Regions from separate parts of the Gardnerella sp. 2492 genome, predicted to be linked through region 3. Evidence: riboswitches for the same ligand, from Rfam matches in the RefSeq annotation. Region 3 holds a riboswitch; each other region holds the start of a gene.
The links. A riboswitch is a leader RNA that binds a small molecule or an ion and turns the genes downstream of it on or off. The one in region 3 is predicted to bind thiamine pyrophosphate.
Positions count from the first base shown of each region.

Region 1: another riboswitch for thiamine pyrophosphate. It lies ahead of thiM (hydroxyethylthiazole kinase); the one in region 3 lies ahead of ACPFYS_RS01075 (ABC transporter permease).
Region 2: another riboswitch for thiamine pyrophosphate. It lies ahead of ACPFYS_RS00620 (hydantoinase/carbamoylase family amidase); the one in region 3 lies ahead of ACPFYS_RS01075 (ABC transporter permease).

Region 1 is NZ_CP186952.1:1,326,555-1,334,279, reverse strand. Features, by position in the region: gene nrdD (anaerobic ribonucleoside-triphosphate reductase) at 1-681, opposite strand, end outside; gene ACPFYS_RS05220 (DUF3052 domain-containing protein) at 950-1,372, shown strand; gene ACPFYS_RS05215 (DEAD/DEAH box helicase) at 1,553-3,328, opposite strand; TPP riboswitch at 3,445-3,537, shown strand; gene thiM (hydroxyethylthiazole kinase) at 3,525-5,135, shown strand; gene ACPFYS_RS05205 (hypothetical protein) at 6,145-7,557, opposite strand.
Region 2 is NZ_CP186952.1:170,820-178,544, forward strand. Features, by position in the region: gene allB (allantoinase AllB) at 1-443, opposite strand, end outside; gene allW (allantoin permease) at 445-1,929, opposite strand; gene ACPFYS_RS00620 (hydantoinase/carbamoylase family amidase) at 2,251-3,492, opposite strand; TPP riboswitch at 3,665-3,754, opposite strand; tRNA gene ACPFYS_RS00625 (tRNA-Val) at 3,987-4,059, opposite strand; tRNA gene ACPFYS_RS00630 (tRNA-Val) at 4,100-4,171, opposite strand; tRNA gene ACPFYS_RS00635 (tRNA-Cys) at 4,202-4,272, opposite strand; tRNA gene ACPFYS_RS00640 (tRNA-Gly) at 4,301-4,373, opposite strand; gene ACPFYS_RS00645 (hypothetical protein) at 4,504-4,656, shown strand; gene ACPFYS_RS00650 (KAP family P-loop NTPase fold protein) at 4,906-7,188, opposite strand.
Region 3 is NZ_CP186952.1:278,536-286,260, reverse strand. Features, by position in the region: gene ACPFYS_RS01090 (tripartite tricarboxylate transporter TctB family protein) at 1-429, shown strand, start outside; gene ACPFYS_RS01085 (ABC transporter ATP-binding protein) at 522-1,280, opposite strand; gene ACPFYS_RS01080 (ABC transporter substrate-binding protein) at 1,316-2,311, opposite strand; gene ACPFYS_RS01075 (ABC transporter permease) at 2,316-3,122, opposite strand; TPP riboswitch at 3,112-3,263, opposite strand; gene eno (phosphopyruvate hydratase) at 3,431-4,726, shown strand; gene ACPFYS_RS01065 (L-lactate dehydrogenase) at 5,076-5,996, shown strand; gene folK (2-amino-4-hydroxy-6-hydroxymethyldihydropteridine diphosphokinase) at 6,196-6,699, shown strand; gene folP (dihydropteroate synthase) at 6,803-7,725, shown strand, end outside.

The DNA.
Region 1 (7,725 bases), 510 kb from region 3:
TGGGCTGTCCATCATTGCGTTACCAAGAGCAAATCCCTTAGCAAGCATATCGCCAAAATCAGGAAGTGAGCAGTTGCTCATGCAAGTAAATGGCGAATAATCAGCGTCGTGGAAGTGAATATCACCCTTCATATGTGCATTAGAAACTGCGTGAGGAAGCATAGAAAACGCAGAAGCCTTAGAAACAGCGCCTGCAAGAAGATCGCGCTGAGTTGCGTAAACGTTGGAATCCTTATTTGCATTCTCGCGTACAAGCGTTTCGTCTCTGTTCACAAGGCGATTAACAGCTTCGTTAATATCTGTAGCCTTAGCGCGGTCAATATCGCGGTTCAAGCGATAGCTAGTGTAGCAGCGAGCAACCTCGTAAAGATGGTTCTCAATAAGACTGTGCTCAACCAAAGTCTGAATATCTTCGATTTTTGCAGGGCCATTGTAGCGATCTTGAATTTCAGCTTCAATATGATCTGAAATATCGCGAATCATCTGCTCTTCTTGCGGACCGACTTCCTTGCCCAAGTCCTTAAAAGCAGCCTTGATGGCCATGATGATGTTCATAGAATCGAAGTCAACGACGCGGCCATCGCGCTTTTCTACAAGCACACGCGAAACTGGGGCTTCTTCTACGCCATCATCCTTACGAATTGCTGCGTTATCAACATCAGTTTCTTCCAAAACCTGCATCGGACAGACCTTTCTAATACTTACCTTTTCTTAAAGTTCTCTCGTTGCAAATTATTTGAATAATTCGCAACGACTCGCTCTACTATAGCCCAAGTCATGCACAATATCTAGGGGAAAGTAGGAATATAACAACCTACATATAGTGATTTAATTCACTTTCGCGATTTTTGAGGCGTGTCCTGGTGTGTCGTAATTACTAAACAATAAATTCACTCAATACACGCCGTTATATATGCGCACTTCTTGACGCTTTGATATATTGAGTCACGTGGAACAGATAGCTTTTCAGCATGCACAGGAATTCGGATTCCAACCAGGAGACATTGTGCAACAATGGCTCTGGGACGACGATGTGGACGAAACAATTTGCGAAAGCATCGAAAAGCTCACTGGTGAAGAACTGGTGGACGAAGACTACGATGCTGCTGTTGATGGCGTGATTATTTGGTGGCGAGACGGTGACGACGAAGACGAACTCGCAGATACCATTATGGATGCCACGAATATGCTTGATGATGACGCACCTATGTGGGTGCTAACACCGAAGCCAGGTAGAGAAGGCTCCCCAAGTTCTAGCACAGTACAGTCTGCAGCGAAAACAGCAGGAATGAACGCCGCTACCCCATTAACCGTAAGCGCTGATTGGAATGGAGTCCAATTACGTGCTTTCGGCAAAGGCCAAGGCAAGTAACGTTTTTAACACGATTGAGACAAATATAACGAATTTGGGTCAAAAAGCGTTATATTTGTCTCATCAATGATGCAAATATAACCGAAAACAGGCAAAAAACGTTAGATTTGCATCACGAATGATACAAATCTAACAAATCTAGAACAAAGCCACTAAGACAAGTTACATCGTTTACGTAGATTAGCTGCGATCACGCCTGTGACCATTGCCGCGAATGCTGCCGCGACCATCATTGTGTCCTCTTCCTCTACCGTGTCCTCTGCTTCTTCCTCTACCTCTGCGCTTTGGCTGCTCTGGCTCTGGCATACTCCAGTTTTCCTGCAATTCAGCTACTTCCCCAACAATCTCATCCAAAACAGGTGAAGCTGGATTCACATCCTCAGTTTTAGCATTAATTCCTGCACGACGAAGCATCATATGCGCAGCACGCTTCTGATTCGGGAGCACAAGAGTCACAACATCGCCTTCCTCACCAGCGCGAGCTGTACGCCCAGAACGATGCAAGAAAGACTTAGGATCTTCAGGCGGCTCAGTCTGCACTACAAGCGCAACATCACTAATATCAATGCCACGCGCGGCAACATCTGTAGCAACAAGCACTCGTACTAAGCCTTCCGCGAAAACAGACAAATGACGATCGCGCTGATTCTGCGACAAATTACCCTGCAAATCAACCGCAGGAATACCCTGCTGAATTAATTTCTTAGCCATATTCTTTGCCTGGAACTTTGTGCGAGTAAAGAATATTGCGCGTTTCTTTCCAGAAGCAAGCTTTCGCAACACCTCATACTTATCTCCAGAAGATACTGCGAAAATATGATGAGTCATTGTATCAACTTGCGAATCTGCATCATCAACAGCATGAACAACAGCATTCGGAAGGAAACGATTTACAAGCGTAGAAACCTGCTTGTCAAGTGTCGCAGAAAACAGCATGCGCTGACCATCAGGCTGAACTTGCTCAAGAAGACGCGTAACAGCAGGCAAAAAGCCCATATCAGCCATCTCATCTGCCTCATCGAGCACACTAACTGCAACTTTTTCAAGAGTCAACGCACCCTGACGTAACAAATCCTCCAAACGTCCAGGGCAAGCCAATACAATTTGCGCACCCTGCTTAAGCTGAGAAATTTGACGCCTGTAGCTCACTCCACCATATACAGTCACAGTACGCATACCGTAAGCTGCAGCAAGAGGAGCAATAACATCATCAATCTGATGTACAAGCTCTCGCGTTGGAGCCAAAATCATGGCATGCGGAGCAGGAACAGCATCATCTACCCTATTGCGCCTGTTTTTACCAGAGTGAATCAAATCAACAAAACTATCTGCTAAACGAGCTACGAGCGGAATAGCAAATGCGAGAGTCTTACCACTTCCAGTACGTCCACGACCTAAAATATTTGCTCCACGCAAAGAGTCTGGAAGAGTCGCTTGCTGAATTGGGAATGCGGTAGTTTTACCGTCAGAGCGTAACACTTCTACTAACGGCTCCGGAACACCGAGTTGCGCAAATGTAACATCATCACTGTAGTTTTCGCGCGATTCTATTGCAGAATCTGGTATAACAATCTCGTTTTGTGAAATCTGCTTTTTTTCTAACTCGTTAAAGCTTCTAGAGTCACGAAACTCACGAAACTCACGATAGTCACGAGACTCACGATAGTCACGAATAGAACGAGATTCTTTATTTTTATTTTTATAGGATTTTTTAGTTTTACTTATCTTCCCGAATTCATCAGCTTTTTCAACATTCCTTGCTTTAGAATCCTTACTAAACTTCCCAAACTTACCGAAGTGCTTAAGATTCTTAGAATCCTTACTATTCTTAGAATCCTTAGAATTTTTAATATTCTTAGAATTCTTGCTATTATTAGCATTCTTAGAATTCTTAGCATTCCTAACATTCTTAGCTCCGCGCTTTTTGGCGGACGCAGCATTATGAGTATGCGGCACAATAGCCTTTCGTAAATTACTTTTATATTTGACTACGCGTAATTTCTACAAAGTCACGAACTAACTGAGCCTAACACACGCCCCGCACAAGCAGTCGCGCTCAAACGGTATAGTCGTAACGCGGTTCGGGGTGCGCTAGGTCGCTGAGATTATACCCGTTAAACCTGATCTAGGTAGTACTAGCGAAGGGAAAATCATGGAAACGTTGAACACAGGAAATACTTCAAAAAATTCGCAATCTAGCGGCAATTCCATAACAAATTTCGATAGAGATTTTTCTGCAAAAGCACGCAAGCGCATGTTCATAGAAGACGTGAAAAATTGCATAGAACGCATGCGCTCTGCCAAACCGCTTACACACTGCGTTACGAATAACATAGTTCAAGAACTTACTTCTAATGTTCTACTCGCTGCCGGAGCAACGCCTATTATGGTGTGCGATCCTGAAGAAACAGAGCAACTTGCGCAAATTGCTTCAGGAGTACTGGTTAATGTTGGAACATTTAGAAAAAATTACACAGATACTTCTATTAACGCTGCAATACGCGGCTGCAAAAAGTCTGGTACGACGTGGGTTTTAGATCCTGTTGGAGTTGGATTAGGAGCGCTTACTTCAAGAATTAATTTCGTAAAAAATATTATTACAGAAAATCCTACTGTTATTCGCGCAAACGCTGCGGAAATTTTAGCTTTAGCTGGCGAAAAGGGAGATATGCGCGGAGTCGACTCACTAGACAGCGTAAATTCTGCACTACCAGCAGCCAGGAAATTAGCAAAACAACACGGCAGTGTAGTAGCAATTTCTGGAGAACAAGACGCAATATATGCTCACGGATGCCTTGCGCGCGTTTCAGGCGGCTCTGAAATAATGCAAAAAGTAGTAGGAACAGGATGCGCTCTAGGGGCTCTTGTAGCAGCATACGTTGGTACAAACCCATCTTGTCCACTTGCTGCTACAGTAGCGGCTCACGCGCACGCTGCAGCAGCAGGAAGCTACGCGTGCTCCGAAAATGCTGGAATCAATGCTGGAATCAATGCGAAAGGAAACGCGGAAATCAATCCTGGAACTTTCCGCACACTTTGGATTGACGCACTTTCGAAACTAAGCGCAGATGAAATATTAAATCTTGCAAGCATAGATTTCACAGTAGAACCAGTAGATTGGACACTTTACTTAGTAACAGACCCTAGAATGGGCAATCGTACCGAAGAAGAAGTTGCGTTAGAATCAATCGAAGGCGGCGTAACGGTAGTTCAATTAAGAGACAAATATTCTGACGATGATGTCATATCTAAAAAAGCTCTTAAAATGCGCGAAACTTTAATAAACGCAGGGCATGGAGACGTACCAATTTTTATAGATGACCATGTTGAGTGTGCAGCAAAACTTGGATTCAATCTGCACGTAGGTCAAAAAGATACGCCGTTTGTTGAAGCAAGAAAAGCACTTCCAGCAGAATGGATGATGGGGCTTTCTTGTGCTCGCCCGGATTTGATGGAAAAAGTGTACAGAGAGTGCAAAGAAAGCGATATGCCTTTGCCAGATGTGATTGGCATTGGCGCTGCTTTCACTACTCACACTAAGGCTCACGACGTGCCTCCGCTTGGAGTTGATGGCGTAAACGAAGTTGCGAAAGTTGCACACGCTGCTGGAGTAAAAACTCTTGCTATTGGCGGAATTCATGAGAATACAGTGTTTCCTATACGCGGACTAAAACTTGACGGCGTGTGCACGGTGTCAGCGCTTATGTGCGCAGAGAAACCGGGAGAAGTTGCGGCGGAATTAAAAAGCGTAATCACAAGGTGATTTTGATTTATAGAGCGAATAACCACGCCGACACGCTCCAAACACGAGACAGTGCTCTCGCGATTGGAGCAAATTACGAAGATAAACCCTCCAAATACGAGACGGCGCTCTCGCGATTGGAGCAAAAAGTAAGGTAGACAGCTCCAATTACGAGAACCATCTCTCGGGATTGGAGCAGATGACGTAAATAAACCCTCCAAAAGCGAGACAGTGCTCTCACGATTGGAGCAAAACACAGACAATAACCCTCCAAAAGCGAGACAGTTCTCTCACGATTGGAGCAAAACACGCACCGACACGCTCCAAAGGCGGGCGCGACGACATGCTTGAGCGCGCATTAATAATTTTGGCAGTTAATAGAAAATGTATATAACATCGGTTGATTTGATGTTCTCGACAGTTTTGCCTCATATTCTGTCGATTTCACCAAACAATTATGTGTTTTCGACAAAATCACACTGATTTTTGTTTATTTCACCAAACAATTATGTGTTTTAGACAATTTCGGATTGCGTTTTGTCGATAATATCGGACGATTATGTGTTTTAGACAAATTTGTAATTAATCGATTAAGCCCGTTTGTGACGTAATAGTAATTGCTGTTGCTCTTGAACTGTGTTAGCTAGATTTGAAACAATACCGCTTGTAATACTGACTTACGATACTTTCCATAAACAAGCATTCCCTAAAAACCCAGCCACACGATAAGCGAAACATTTAAACGATAGTAGAAAAACAAAAAAGCTTTCGGCTTGTAAAACCCCTAGTAGTTAAACAAGCCGAAAGCACACACTCAACAAGCAAACCCACCAACTAGCATCACTTACTACTGCGAAGAAAGAAAATTAGCAAAACAATAGTAAACAAAAACCAGCAAGAAAGAATGCTATGGCGTGAAGCCCTACACTCCACGCCACACACTATTGAGTGAAAATTAGAACACTAGCCACGCGCGCAACCAGCACACACGTTCAAAACGTTAACAGTCACGCGCGAAGCTAGAATCTGCTTAGTGGCGGACCTTACGGACAGCAGCACCCATACCAGCAAGAACAGAAGCAGCCAAAGCAGTCAAAGCAATAGCAGCACCGGTCTTAGGAAGGTTCTTACCAGCCTTATCCTTACCCTTCTCAACAGTAATCTTACCCTGCTTATCAGCCTTCTTATCAGCAGCAGCAGCGGCAGCACCATTAGCGGCACCCTTAGCAGCAGCGGCAGCAGCAGGACCAAACTTACCAGACTGAGCATCACGATAAAGCTGCTGAGCATCAGCAAAACCAGGGAAAGTCTTATCCAAAGGATCCATAGCTACAACAACTGGAAGCTTAGTAACATCGACACCAAACGCAGCAGCCACATTCACAGCAGCCTTGTAAGCATCATAAGCCTTCTGAGCCTCAGCATTAGCAGCATCGAAAGCAGCCTGCTTCTCAGCATACTTAGCAGCAGCAGCCTCAAAAGTATTCTCAGTGAAAGTCTTCTTAGCCTTAGCACGATCTAAACGATCATTAAGATCCTTGTACTCCTTAGAAGTCTTATCACCAGCGAACAAGTCAACAGCTTTCTGAGCAGCATCAACCTCAGCCTGAGCAGCCTCATCAGCCTTCTTAGCCTTAGCAGCCTCCTCATAAGCCTTCTGAGCCTCAGCCTTAGCAGCAGCATTCTTCACGCGAGCAGCATCATAAGCAGCAGCCTTAACCATAACATCAGCCTTAGCAGCATCAGCATCCTTCACAGAACCTGGCTGAGTTGGGGTAGTAGGATCATGCTTTGGTGGATTCTGCTCACTACCACTGGCCTGGCAACCAAGATTCGTCAAATGAATCTTAGCAAGATCAAGCTTATCCTGGGCTGCAGATACTGCATCCTCAGCCTTCTGAGCAGCCTCATCAGCCTGCTTGGTGGCTAAACCTTCAAGAGCAGCCTTGAATGAATCCTTAGTAGCAGTTCCGTAAGTAACGGTTCCATTACCATCACCTACTGTAACATCATCTGGAACAGCAGTAGCAGCAGGGAAAGTCTTATTATCACCCTTATTATCATTGATGTTCTTCAAAGCCTCATTAAGCTTCTTTACAGACTTAGTTAATTCAGACCTAGCTGCATCCTTATCCTCAGCATCAGTATATGCTGCTTCCTTAGCCTTAACATCCTTAAGAGCTTCCTTATAGGCGTTCACAAGACCGGTAGCCTTGTCAAGCTTCTTATGAGCAGCAGTCTTAGTATCACCTGCGAGAACGCTATTAGCCTGTGCTGTAGCCAAAGCAGCCTTGGCATCATTAACATTATCCTGAGCAGTAGCGCACTTCTCGGCCTTTGGATCCTTAGCAGGCTCAGCAGCGAAAGCTGGGGCGGCGAAAGCCATACCGGAGAGGAGGGTGGCGCCAGCAGCGAATGCGGCGATAGCCTTCTTATTCAACATAATAGTATCCTTTTCTTCTTCTCCTGTCCGCTAGGAGACGGACAGAATAAATTTGCACAGAACTTGAGTTCTATACAGTCACCAAACTCAGTTGCCTGTTTTTGATAACTGCAATTAACATACCCCCCCCCCCGTTTGAAAAAGTCAAGAGGCAACATAAGCATCACT
Region 2 (7,725 bases), 110 kb from region 3:
TAGTTAACAACACCCTGCTTATCTTGCTCGCATATTCCACCGTTTAGATTCTGTGGTTCCAAGCCACCAGTTTGACCAACATCAACCTTGAGCTTTCCGTCGGCTTCTTCAAGCACTGCTTCAAACGATTTTCCATCAGTAGTTGCAGGAATCTGATTGCAAGGCATTTGCAGCATTGTTGTAATACCGCCTTTTGCGCCGGCAGAAGTTGCGGTTACGAAACCTTCCCAATCGTCGCGAACTCCGCCGCCTGGAGCGTTAATATGAACATGAGAATCAACTTTTCCAGGAACAACTATTAAACCAGTTGCGTCAATAGTTTTCTCTGCTGCAAAGTTGCTTCCGAAAGCAGCAAACTTGCCATCTTTAATTGCTATATCAGCTTTAGTTGCTTCATTATCGAATACAACCAAACCATTTGTAATTACTACATCGTAGTTCATATTATTTCCTTTCTTTAGCCATTGTTGGCTGAAAAACTTTTGATAGTAATATTTGACACACGAAGCCTACAGCGCATCCCACAATCCATGAGATTTGAGTAAGCGGTGAAAGTGGCGGAATTATCTGCCCGGAAAGAGCAAATAAAAGCCCAAGTATCGTAGCAGTATAAGATATCCAGTTAGTTCCAGAATAAGCAGATTTCGACGAGCTGTTTGTACTGTAGTAAATTTGATCAATATCAATATTTCTACGTTTTACCACGTAATAGTCAGCAAGTAGAACACCTGCAATAGGACCTAAAAGCATGCCAATAAGATTCAAGAAGCCAGTAATATTAGCCATAAACTTCCACGGCATTAACACAGTGCTTACAAGAGCTGCAATAATTACGCCACGCTTATAATTTACAAATCGCGGAGCTAAAGCAGTTAGTTGGTATGCTGCAGGAACAATATTTCCAGTAGCATTTGTACAAACTGTAGTGAGTAGAAGCAACCCAGTAGCTATTGCAATTGCGGGAAGATTATCCCACTTGTTTATGATAACAAGCACGTCTGTAATGGTTTCATGGTAAAAAAGCGATCCGCCCACTAAAATAACTACGCTTGTAAAAGCAAAAAGTGCGTAACTAAGCAAGAAGCTAGCAATTTGACCTTTTAGCTGAGCCATTGTTGATTTTGCATTCTGCGTAAAATCAGCAATAGAAACGGCAGGAGCAGCCCACACGCCTAGCACAGAATTTACAACCATCATCATGAAAAGGCCAAGACCGTAATTAGTTGGAGCTTGAACAGCAGCATGATATTGCATGATTGCAGATAATCCGCCAGCACAACTAATAGCCCATACGCTCATGCAACCAAAAACAACGTAAATAAGCGGGCTTAATACTACAGTTAGCTTATTAAGAGTTTTTCCTCCACCTAAACCAATTGCCAAATTAAGCAACCAGAATATTGTGAAGGAAATAATAATAGGTATGTGCGCACCTACAAATGGTATTTTATTTCCAAACGTAAGAAATTCAGGGCAAATTTTGCCAACTAGAATCTCTAAAGCTTTAGCACCAATATATGTTTGAATACCATACCAGCAGATTGCGGCGACTACTCCCCTAAGGAATCCTGGTAGTTGAGCGCCTGCTTTTCCGTATGTTGCACGCAAATGCATAGAAAACGGTATGCCATATTTGGAACCTACAACACCGTTAGCAACCATAACGATTGCTGTAAGAATTGCGCCAAGCATGATACCAATCATTACGTAAATTGGAGAGTATCCCATTAAAAGGAACGCACCAACTGCAGCATAATTAGGAATATTGTGTACAGACTGCATCCACAAAGTGCAAAAATTAAGAGCGCTCATTGTGCGTTTTTCTTGCGGCTTCGGCAGTAAATCTTCGTTAGTGTAGCCGCGCTCGCGATAACGCTTTAGCTGCTCTATACTCACTGATTCGTCTTTTAACAGTATGCTGTTCTTCATCAACACCTCCTTATGTGTTCTGCTGTTTTGTAATTAGATTTTGTGGTTTTGTTTCGTTTCGTGGTTTTTCGAAAGAAAGATAACAATTTTGTCCAAAAATAAAAAAAGATACGAAAGGATGTCGTACCCGTGGTGGTGCGCCCCTTCGTATCAGCCTCTTATTCGTGAATAAGTGTTGTACTCTCATTCGATATTCACTTTTCTTCGCTGCGATTAATTAAGCAGTGAAGTTTGCATAATATATGCCTTTTGGTGTCCTTCCTAAATTTCTATTTTTAGTTTTTAGTTAGTTCTTAGTTAGTTCTTAGTTAGTTCTTTTATTTAGTTTTCATAAGCTAAACTATGCAAAGCGTCTCGCAAAAGCTTTACTCCATGAACCGCATCTTGAGGATCTGTGTATTCTTCAGGAGCGTGGCTAATACCATCTTTTGAAGGAACAAAAATCATTCCAGACTTTACAAACGGAGCAAAAATCTGAGTATCTTGTCCAGCGCCTGAATGCATAACTCTGTAGGCGTAACCTTGCTGATCAGCCTGATCTTTCAAGAGATTTATAATGTCATCGCTAAGAGGTGTAGGATCATCAGACATCCATTTGTCAATCTTCGCTGTAATCCCGTAAGCGTCGGCAGTTTTGTGAATATCTTCGTCGAGTTCCTGCAAGAATTTATCAAGAAAAGCTTTGTCTGTGTGACGGCAGTTCATTGAAAAAGTAACTTCTCCAGGAACAATATTTACTTGATTTGGAACTACGCTGATTCTACCGAAAGTAAGTACCAGTGGGTCTCCTGCTTGCTTGGCTTTATCAAGATTCTTTGTGATTATATGAGACATGCAATCTACAGCATCGTGCCTGTAAGACATCATGGTTGTGCCAGCGTGATTTTGTACGCCTTTAAGATGGATATCCCAACGATGTTGACCGGCGATGCTAGTAATAATGCCTAAATCTTCATGATTACTGTAAAGCGTTGGTCCCTGCTCAATGTGTAACTCAATCCAAGCTTCAAGATTTGCAAACTTAGGTTGAGTTGTTTGATAATTGAACCCAGCTTCACGCATTGCTGTTTCGAAAGGAACACCGTTGCTGTCGCAAATATTTTCTACATCCTCTTTTTTAGCTAGTCCGAAGAAATTCTTTGAACCCCAGAATACGTATGGGAAACGTGAGCCTTCCTCTTCTGCTAAGCAGATAATGCGTAAACTCTTTTTCGGTTTTCCGTATCTAGTAAGCAAATTTTTAACTGCCAAATAAGCTGCAACTATTCCAAGTTGGCCGTCGAAACGACCTCCTCTTGAAACAGTGTCAATGTGAGAACCGCAAGCTATTACGCTTTCTGGTTTTTCACTTCCTTCGACAGTTGCGATTAGATTTCCAATCGAATCGAATTCAACAGTCATGCCGAGTTTTTCGAAGCGTTGGCGAAGAGCAAAAAGAGCCTGTTTCCAGGATTTTGTGTAAAGAGGACGTGTAACTCCTTGTTCGCCTGGTTTTTCTGTGAATCCTGCAAGCCAGCTTATGGCTGATTCTATAGTTTCAGCATTTATGCTGCTATCAATCATTTTGCAGTCTTTCTCCTTGTGTTGTACAAGTTTCCCTCCCTAAAGGTTATGTAGAGAGGATGTTTTTAGTTTTTCTTTAATTAGTTTTTCTTTAATTGTTTAGTTGATACTCGTGTAATTGCTACTACTTTGTGGCAACGCAAGATATCACGAAAATCGTGATAGAAAGAAATCACTTACTGTAATTGCTCCCTACGCATGTCTTAACAAAACAGGTTCAAAGGGTGTTTCTCAACTGTTTCCAGTACCCCTGCAATTTTCACTTGTACGATGCTGAGTATAGCACGATATTAAATGAACGCAAAATGAACATTATTATGTGTGTTTTTGTGAAGAAATAACTAATTTATATGAGATATTACTTATTTTGCTATTATATGATTGAAATGCTTTAAAATTTTCAATTTGCAAGTTAAAGACTAACAGTAGACAACATGGAATAAATAATAGCCAGATAACAAAAAACGCAGTGCTTCTACACTGCGAACATATTGTGGGTGATATAGGAATCGAACCTATGACCCCTTCCGTGTGAAGGAAGTGCGCTAGCCGCTGCGCCAATCACCCAAAATTTTTTTAATTATGCGTGAAAGGCAATCCTTTCGAGTGGGCGATACAAGGTTCGAACTTGTGACCCCTTCCGTGTCAGGGAAGTGCGCTACCACTGCGCCAACCGCCCGGTTGTGTATTAAGCTAACCCGCTTAATCGAGGTGGGTACGAGAGTCGAACTCATCTATACGGCTTTGCAGGCCGCTGCCTAACCGCTTGGCTAACCCACCGTAAGGTCGAATAACTCATCGGACCTAGAGCGGACAACGGGACTCGAACCCGCGGTCTCAACCTTGGCAAGGTTGCGCTTTACCAACTAAGCTATGTCCGCGATGCATTCTTGCTAACAATGTCAGCGCCGAAGCACGAGTAACTACTATACCCTAAATATTCTCAAATGCAAGCCCTCGCCTATTTGGCGTGTCGCTGAATGCATTAAATAATTTTTGCAGCAATAGAAAATGTCGATTTTATCGGCTGATTTGGTGTTTTCGACAGTTTTGGTTTGTGTTTTGTTTATTTCACCAAATGGCTTGGTGTTTTCGACAATTCCGTCCGGTATTTTGTTTATTTCACCAAATGGTTTGGTGTTTTCGACAGTTTCTAGTACTTAGCCTTCCTTCTCACACAAAAACCAAACGGTGCAAGTAATGAATAGCAGTGATTGAGCGTTAATAGTGTCATTGTGACTGGATTGAAAGTCGACAAATAAAGGAGCCCACACAACGCTTAAGGTGAGTAAATCAACCGACGACATGAAGCCGACTTTCGACGCAGGAAGACTCCTATACTTTAGGCTACCCAATAGGGTAAGCGGCAAAAATATTGGGCACTAACTGCAGTGTGCTAGTGCCCAATATGATTTATTGCTTTGATATGTTGCTTTCAGATTTCCACTTTTCTATGAGTTGCAATGCTTCTCGCTCAGACGCATGGTTAAAGTCATCACTATTATTTTCATAATTCAATACAAATGACGCTAATTTTATTTGTTCTTCTTTATTAAATTCACACAAATGATTTTTAGCGAAATCTTTAATTCCATTGTAAAAATCTTTTCTAGAAATGTAATTTGAGTAACTTTCTAAATCAATATTCCAACTATAGCCATTCAAACCTCTGGCTCGATATGAATGAATGAATATAAATTTAATTTTATTAAGATTATCGTTAAATAGTGTTTTAATGTAGTTTTCAGCTCCTTCTTTATCAAGATATTCCCACAAATAAAATGCTCTACTAAATCTTCCTATATTTAGCATATTTTCAGATTTTGAAATGAGTTCAATTTTGTCTATATAAATTTTTTCGAGAGATTCTAAATGCTTTAAGTTAACTAATTGCAAATCTTTACGCTCGGGTTTATTATTAAATCTCCCAAATGCCATTTCTTCTTGATTAAGAATATCTGCAATAAGTCCAAGATTAGATTTATTGGAATTTTTAAGAATAGAATAAATTATTTCATAACGTTCATATTCAGAGTCTAATGTTTGAATAAAATAGAGTACAAATTCAGATACTGAATCAGAAATATTATTTATATTATTTATTTCTGTTGCTTTATTTACAAATTCTCCATACAAATTTATAAGCGTAAATACAACGAACTTAAAACGCTCATAATGTTCTTTATCAAACAATGACTCCATGCTTCTTAACAAATAGTCAAGGTTGCCTTGTGAATTAATATTTTTAACAGTACTAATTAAAAGATCTTTATCATATTTATACAAGCAATCATAAATTTTCTCTCTTGAAACCTTAATTCTACCTATATCGAACATAAAATATAAACTAAATTTTTCAACAGATGCGATGCGATTATCTCTTAAAAGTTGCAAATCATCTGAATGAGAATATTCGCCAATGTAATGAATCGACCTAGCAAATGGAGGGAACATCAATATAATCATTTGCATAGATGATTCTGAATTTAATCCAAGCTGTTTGAATTCATTTTTATAGTATTCATAAGTTCTTTTTTCATATTTTCTTAAATCGTCATATGATTGTGGTCCACATACATAGATTGCATTATCAATAATCCATTCGTATAGCTTCGGCTCGAAGATTTCTATTGTAGTAATAGCTAATAAATCAACAAATGATGTTTCTTTCCATAAAGCGGCATATTTGAATTGGAACGCGTTAATCAATCTATTTACATCTCTTATATTTTTGATATATGGATTCACACAATTTTCAAGTACTGTTTCAAAATATTCGTTATTTTCAAATTTTTCTTCGCAATTATTTTTGTGTATAATTTTGCTGAGCCTGCCTTTTAGTATTTCAAGTAACAACGATTTATCAATTTCAGGAACTTCAAAAGAAACTTGAACAATTTTCTTTAAATACTCATCTCCATCAATATTGTGATATTCAGACAAAGCATTGCAAACAATTTCCCTATCCATTGTAAGAACATAAATTATGTTTGGAAAATCGCCTACTTGCTTAACCAATTGGAAAATATCTTTAATCTGAGGAGTAGTCAATCTATCTATATCATCAATAAAAATAATTATTTTGTGGTTAAAATCTTTTAGCGCCTCGCACAATTTTTCTTTAGCATCATACAAACTAGGAGCTTGCATCAATTTAGCTCCTTTTGATTTGGAAATAGTTTTCAATATAAGAGCAATTGCAGGCCCAGCTACTGGAATAAATGATAAAACGTCAATAATATCGGAATATTGACTTATAGCCTTCCCGATTTTTCCTTTATTCTCTTCTCCTTTAGTAACGCCTAATTTATTCTTCAATTCATGAAAGAACAAACTGATTAAATTGTTCTTGTCGGAATAATTCCATGGTGAGAATTTAATAATTATTGGATAATAACATTGATCTTCTTCTTCAGTTTTTTGTGAAGTAAAAATTTTTTTGATTCTTTTGTATACTCTTGAATACCATTTTTCTTTTTCTACTTTTTGGGCTTCGTTTTCATCTACTGGAATCTCAGATATTGCCATGTTAATAATAGATGTCTTGCCGCTACCCCACTTTCCATACAAACCGATTACAAGACCATCTTTGCTATCATATTCACAAATCGATTTTCCAAATTGTTTCGCAAAATCAGATCTTCCCAACAAATCTTCAGCAGCTTTTTCAATAGGTTTATCAGCAACGTAGCTCATATACTTTCTCCCTACTTTTGCAATTGCAGTATTTCGTATAATAATTTATATTCTAATAATTTATGCAAATTATTCTTTAGATAATCCTTACAATATTAGGTATTCTAAAAAATTGAGTTATAAGGTTATAAACACAAAAATTTGAAAATACTATTGCATAAAATACAAACTGGCATACAGAGTATTGCTGGTTGAAAGTCAACAAATAAAGGAGCCCACACAACGCCTAAGGTGAGTAAATCAACCAACGGCATGAAGCCGACTTTCAACGCAGGAAGACTCCTATAAAGGATATTAGTAAATATTGCATTATTACACAACTTTGACTTTGTTTGTATACCAAATCTAATTTACAAAGTTAGTGTGAAGATGTATCAAAATTGTTGCGTTAAGGAAATAGTTTTGATACGCATTTAATCTTCATAAGCTTACAATTTTTCTAATTTGAAGAATAGAAAATATTTAACATAAATTCTATTCACAAAATAAGCAAAATGCGGTTAAACTGTAACAGTACTCATAAAGACGGTAATAAGA
Region 3 (7,725 bases):
AAAGCCAGGCAAAATCGTAGGGGAATTCCTTCACAATACGATGATACAAAAGGTCGCGCTCGCGGCGGAATGATTGATGAATACGCTTTACAAGAGCGTTCGCGCAAGCTTGTTGAAAGAAAAAATGGTGAGTGGAAACCTTCATCTAGCGTAACTGAAGAAGAAGAAAGAGTTGCTACGAATACGCGTCGTACTGAATCTGGCGATGAAACCATGAATAAAGTGCGCAAAGTTATTGGCGTGTGCTCTTGGGCTGTGCTTTTACTTTCTGCGCTTGCATTCTTAGTGATTATGTGGTTGCCTAGCCAGCCGATTGCGCTTGTTATTACTGTTTCTGTTCTGTTTGCTTTGGGCGTATTTGGATTGTTCTTTAGCTTTAGCAATTCTAAAAGGAATCCGCGTCTCGACGAACATGGAACTGCGATTTAGTGCTTCGCTATCTATAAAACAGTAGCGTATAAAAGCGTATAAAGTAGTAGCGTATAAAACAGTATATAATGACGCGCGTTCTGTAATTGCTGTTATTGTAACGCTACTCGCAGTTCGTCCTCTATTTCACTATGTTTTATTGGACGATTCTGTTCATCCAGATTATTTCTGTCGATATCCCACTGTTTTTCTATAGCACCATTTTTAACCATAAGTATGCGATCTGAAAGTCGTACTGCTTCAGCAATATCGTGCGTAACCATTACGACTGTCCAATTGTGTTTGCTGCGAAGATCTGCGAGCATATTTTGCATATCTAATCTTGTTAAAGCATCGAGTGCGCCGAAAGGTTCGTCTAAAAGAAGTAGTTTGGGATTATGTACAAGAGCGCGAGCTAATGAAACTCGTTGAGCTTGTCCGCCAGAAAGTTGCGACGGCCATTTGCGCTCATAGCCGTCAAGCTGGACTATTGATAGTGCGTGAGAAGCGAGATCCTTAAGTTCTCGTTTTTTGCCGCTCATTCCCCAAATTACGTTGTTTCCAACTCTCATCCAGGGAATGAGTCTAGCATCTTGAAAACCGATTGCCTGCTGTGCTGTGGCTTTTATGCTACCGCTAGTAGGCGTAAGTAAGCCAGATATAATTTTGAGTAAAGTTGTTTTGCCGCAGCCAGAACGACCAATAAGGCTCACAAATTCACCCTTGTTTATTGTGAAATTAATGTTATGCAAAATCTGATTAGTGTTGTCAAAAACTACGCTAATATTTTTGAGATCCACAAGACAATCATCATCTAAAGAATTAAATTTAGATGGTTCTTGCTGTTTTTCTAATGATTTACGCTCTAACACTTCTATCTCGCTTACTTCTTACTTAAACTTTTAATTTATTTGCTGCAATCCATAACCGAATCAGCAAGATTCTTAGGAGCAGCTTTAATCAGACCGTACTTAACGTACTCTTTAGCCTGAGTTTGCATCATTTCTAAGCCTTTTGCGTCAATTGGTTTAATAGTTGGGTTATCAAACTTTTCGATTTGTTTAATAATTGCTTCTGATGCACCAAGTTTCTTATAAGCGTTGCCTATAACATTCTTTTCTTTATGAGATTTTTCTGCTTCTTTTACTAAAGCTTTGTACATCTTCTTAACTAGATCTGGATGCTGTTTTGCGAACTTACGAGAAACGATATGTATAGTTACGTTCATATTGCCATATTTTTTAGCATTAACAAGCAACTTTGAACCTGGTGTTGTCATTGCAGCAGCGAGATTTTGGTCGAATGAAGAAATAGCGTCGATTTGGCCGGAAGTAAAAGCAGCTTGGAAGTTTCGAGGATTCATTTCAACTTTTTGAACTTTAGAAACGTCAAGTCCACTCTTATCGAAAGCACGATGAAGCATGTAATCGCCGGTATCTCCGTTGTGAATAATAGCAACTTTCTTACCGTACAAGTCTTTCAGAGTTTTTACTCCGCTCTTTGGAGAAGCAACAATTCCTTGAGAATCTCCATTATAATATTCGAGTGCAAAAGCAACCCAAGGCTGACCTTCTGCAATAAGATCAATAAAACGACCAGTTCCGGTTGTTGTTGCGTCTGCACTTCCTCCCATAACAGCAGTTAAACCGTCAACAGGAGTGTAAGGGCCTGTATACACTACCTTATCTTTGCCGAATATTTCGTTTAAGAATTTCTCATCCTTAAGAGTTGTTAAATAGTTTGCTGTAGAAAGATACGCTACTCGCATAGTTCCAGCTCCACCTTTTGCAGAAGATGAAGATTTTTGCGAAGATCCGCAAGATGCTAGTGCTACTGTAGTTGCTAGTGCACACAGTGCTGCAGCTACTCTTCTTATAGTAAAAGTCTTAGTGAGCTTATTCATCTCATTACTCCTTCGTGTTTAATGTTCTGCTTGAGATTTTGCGACTATTCCTGCGATTTGGTATAAGAATATATTCGAAAATATTTGCTGTTATTTCGGAAGCTAAGCCAGCAAAAGCGTACAGAATTATGCAAGCCATCATTTGATCTGGTCTGAAGAATTCTTGAGCTCTCGAAAGAATATATCCAATTCCTATTGAGGAATTTACAGTTTCGCAAGTAGCTAAAGCAACCCACGCAACCGATATGCCAAAACGTAAGCCAGTCATAAAATTAGGAAGAGTACCTCGTAAAAGAATAGTTGTAAAAACTTTTAAACGTTTTACGTGATAGGCTTCAGCTAATTCAAGAAGACGAGGATCAATATTTCTAACCCCATCTCTTATATTTACGTACATAGGGCCAAATACGCCTATTGCTATAAGTACTATTTTCATAAGCTCATCTACTCCTAAAAAGATTATTAGGAGAGGTGCTAATGCTGGAAATGGTACTGAACGTATCATATGACTTGGTTTATTAAGAATAGTGTTGCCTAATTTTGTTCCGCCAGAAAGTATTCCAGCTGGAACGGCAATAACAATACCAAGTAACAAGCCTTCTGCGACTCTAGCAATGCTTATTGCTAACGATGGCAATAGTATGCCTTCGTTGTATAAATCTTGGAATGCTTGTATAACTTCCATTGGTGATGGCAATGCGCGATCATCTTTAGGAGTAAGGGTTATAACATACCAAGCAAAGATAATTGCAACTGTTGAAAGCCACGCTTTTACGCTAGCTAAGTGCTTAAAAATACAATGCTTATGCATGAGACATTCCCTTCGATAGTATTAGCTATATCAGGTTCGACGGGTATATTCTCAGCGCGTAACAGCGGTGAGAAAATTGTGTAGTTTTAATTGAAACTTTATTTATTCATCACAGTGTTAAGCGCACCCCGTGCCATGCTGTTATTATTGCCTTTGGGCGTGGACAAAATACTATATTTGGTAAATTTTGTTAATTTTTATATTTCATATTCAAAGTTAATGTATTAAAAAGCTCAGTGTGTGGAACGTCCATAAAACGCATTAATCTTAATACTGTTATCACAACCAATAAGCAATAAGGAGTAGTTGTGGCAGCTATTGAAAGCGTATATGCACGCGAAATTTTGGATTCCCGTGGAAATCCTACTGTTCAGGTTTATTTGGAGACTGAAGATGGCGCTCAGGGCATTGGTTTAGTGCCTTCTGGTGCTTCGACTGGTGAGGCTGAGGCTTGGGAGCGTCGTGATGGTGACAAGTCCCGCTATCAAGGCAAGGGCACCTTGGAAGCTGTAAAAGCAGTAAATGAAGTTATTGCTCCTAAGGTTATTGGCATGGATGCCACCGATCAGCGCGCTCTTGATGAGACCATGATTGAGCTTGATGGCACACCAAATAAGGGTAAGCTTGGCGCAAATGCTATTCTCGGTGTTTCCCTTGCTGCTCTCTACGCGGCTGCTGAGTCTGCTCAGCTTCCTTTGTACCGTTACATTGGCGGTACTAACGGTCATATTCTTCCAGTACCAAACATGAACATCATGAACGGTGGTGCTCACGCTGACTTCGCAACCGATATTCAGGAGTACATGATTTCTCCTTACGGTTTCGCAACTTACAGTGATGCTCTTCGCGCTGGCGTTGAGGTTTATCACACCTTGAAGAATGTTTTGAAGAAGGAAGGCTTGGCTACTGGTCTTGGTGATGAAGGTGGCTTCGCACCAAAGATGAAGTCCAACGAGGATTCTTTGAAGTACATCATGGATGCAATCGAAGCTGCAGGCTACGAGCCAGGCAAGCAGATTGGTATTTCTCTTGACGTTGCTTCTTCTGAGTTCTACAACAAGGAAACTGGTAAGTATCGTTTCGATGGCGAAGAGCGCGAATCTGCTTACATGCTTGATTACTACGAGAAGCTCATCAACGAGTATCCAATCGTTTCCATCGAAGACCCATTCCAGGAAGAAGGCTGGGATGATTGGGCAGAGATTACCAAGCGTCTTGGTGATCGTTTGCAGTTCGTTGGTGATGACTTGCTCGTCACCAATCCAAAGCGTTTGGCTAAGGGTATTGAGCTTGGAGCAGCTAACTCCTTGCTCGTGAAGTTGAACCAGATTGGTTCCGTTACTGAAACCCTCGACGCTATTGAGCTTGCAACCAAGAATGGCTTCACTTCCATGGTTTCTCACCGTTCTGGTGAAACCCCAGATACCACCATTTCTGATCTTGCTGTTGCTAAGAACACCGGCCAGATTAAGACTGGTGCTCCTGCTCGTGGCGAGCGTATTGCTAAGTACAACCGCTTGCTTGAGATTGAGGAAGAGCTTGGTTCTACCGCTCAGTATGCTGGTTACAGCGCATTCAAGGCTTGCAAGAAGTATATGAAGTAACTTTATACTTTTAGCTAGTTCTATTTAACGGTCAGTCGCGTTCGTGGCTGACCGTTTTTGTTTGTAATTATGTTTTGTGTTGAATGTCGTGTTATTCCGAGTTATGACGATTATGAGGTTGTAAATCAAAAAGCGTATAAGAGACACGCGCGTATTGGAAAAATATTTTTTGCTTTCAATAGCAGATATCAGTGGAATATTTACGCGTGTTTTAGCTAGTTTTATGCGAAAAGTTTAAGAAGTTTTCAAGAAAATTTTCGAAATTCAGTAAAAATTTTTGTGATTTTACTTTTATTCTCAGCTCTTTAGTGCTAATTTTGTGAAAAACCAAAACTAAGGAGAGTTTAATATGAGAAAAGTCGCAGTTATTGGTATGGGTAATGTTGGTGCTGCTGTAGCTCATCAGCTTATAATCGGCGGTCACGTTGATGATTTGTATCTTTACGACAATAACGAAGCTAAAGTTAAGGCTGATGCTATTGATTTTGAAGACTCAATGGATAATCTTCCTTTCAATGTGAACATTACTGTAAACGACTATGCAGCATTGAAGGATGTTGAAGTTATAGTCAGTGCGTTAGGTCATATTAAGCTCTTGGATGTTCCTCACCCAGACCGTTTTGCTGAACTTAAATATAATCGTAACGAAGTGGCTGAAGTTGGTGCAAAGATCAAGGAATCTGGATTCCATGGCGTTCTGATCGATATCACTAATCCTTGCGACGCTATTTGCCAGCTCTACAAGGAAGCTACTGGTCTTCCTTACGAAAGAGTTATTGGTACTGGCACTCTTCTTGATTCTGCTCGTTTGCATCGTGCTGTAGGAAAGTTCTTCGGAGTTCATCCTAAGGCTGTTAAGGGTTATAGCTTGGGCGAGCACGGTGATTCACAGTTCGTTGCATGGTCCACAGTGAAAGTGTTAGAGCAGCCAATTACTGAGCTTGCTAAAGAAAAGAACATCGACTTGGATGCTGTTGATGATGAAACTCGCGAAGGCGGTTTCACCGTGTTCTACGGAAAGAAATACACCAACTACGGTATTGCTGCTGCGGCAGTTCGCCTGGTTAATGCTGTTATGACTGATTCAAAGGAACAGATGCCAGTTTCTAACTATCGCGAGGAATATCATTCTTATCTTTCTTATCCTGCAATCGTTGGTCGTGAAGGTATTGTTGAACGCTGCCAGCTTGATCTCAATGAGGAAGAATTACAAAAATTGCAGCATTCAGCGGATACTATTTTGAGTAAAGCTAAATCGATGGCTAACTGATTGCAATTTTTAATTTTTAAATAATTTAATAGCAAAAGCCACTGTTTTCTAATTCGTTTAATTAAGCGAGTTAACAGACAGTGGCTTTTCGTATTTTTGTAACTTCTACTTATTTCTGTTTATTTGCTCGTGCGAGTCTATAATAAGCCTGATATATACTGTTTAACTACGTGAAAAAATTTCTACGATTGGGGGATAAATGAAAACTAGAGCATACATAAGCGCTGGAGGAAATATTGGGGATAGGCTTCTCAACTTGCAGAAAGCAGTAGCATTATTGCGAGAAAATGCTCATATTAGTAACATCGTAGTTTCGTCAGTTTATGAAACTGAACCAGTTGGTGGTGTTGTTCAAGACAGTTTTTACAACATAGGATTGCATTTAGATACTGATTTAACAGCTTTTGAATTATTAGATTTAATACACGACATTGAACAGCGTTTGCACAGAAAAAGAATAGTTCGATGGGGGCCTAGAACTATCGACCTAGATATTATTGATTTTGGTGGGCAGAATATTAGAAGCGAAAATCTTACTATTCCACATAAAGAAAGAGATAATCGCCGATTTGTGTTACTTCCTTTACTTGAAATTAGCGAAGACGATTCTACGTATCATGAGCTTATACAGAAAAAACTAGAAGAGACTAGCGATACCAATTGGGTTAAACCAGTTTATGGTAGCGAAGTATTTTGCGAGTAACAGAACTTAAGTAATTTTGAAACCGTTTAAATAAACATCGCTAATAAATCAAAAATAAGCAAAATAAGCAAAATAAACAAATTTTAAAAAGAAAGACAAGATAATGAAAATAACAGCTTGCAATCATATTGAGCGAAATTGTGGAAATATTTCAGAACTTGTTTTGCAGCAAAAGCTCGTTCAAGAGCAAGAATTGTTGTGCGAATGGGAAAATATTGCAGAAAGTGATATGCAAAAAGTTACTGATTTTCTTGATCATTTCGATACTTCAGTAGAGAAAAACGAGAAATCTGTAAAATTTATACTACCATTAATCGCTCTTAAAACTTTTATGAAAGAGTGTGAGAAAGAATGGCATGAAGATAATGAACTAATAGAGAGCGTAGGTGAGATAGTAAAACAAAATGCAATAGTGTGGAAAGCTGGTCGCTTCTGCTTTGATACTCTTGACAAGCCGATAGTTTATGCGATTTTAAATATCACGCCAGACTCATTCTATGACGGTGGAAAATATCAGACTGAAGAAGAAGTAAAAAATCATATCGAAGAAATAGTTGAAGCTGGAGCAGACGTTATTGAAGTAGGCGGGCAGACTACGAAACCTGGCGGTTATGTAGAAATTACTCCAGAAGAAGAAATTCAGCGCGTTATACCTGCTATTCGATACATTCACGAAAATTATCCTCAAGTTGCAGTAGCAGTAGATACTTATAAGCTGCCTGTGATGAAAGCTGCTATTGAAGCTGGAGTTGATATAGTAAACGATGTTCGTGCATTCGATAATCCAGAAAAAGTAAAACTCATGGCAGAATCTAAAGTTGGATTAGTAACAATGCACAGTAATAGAGAAACTGAATACGACAATCTTACGAAAGTAATGTGCAAATTCTTTGACGAAAATCTGCGCATGCTTACAGAAGGTGGAGTTGAGATTGACAGAATTATTCTCGACCAAGGAATCGGATATGCAAAAGTTGCGGATGGTAAGCAAGATTACACTATGATGCGTAATCTAAACCAGTTGCA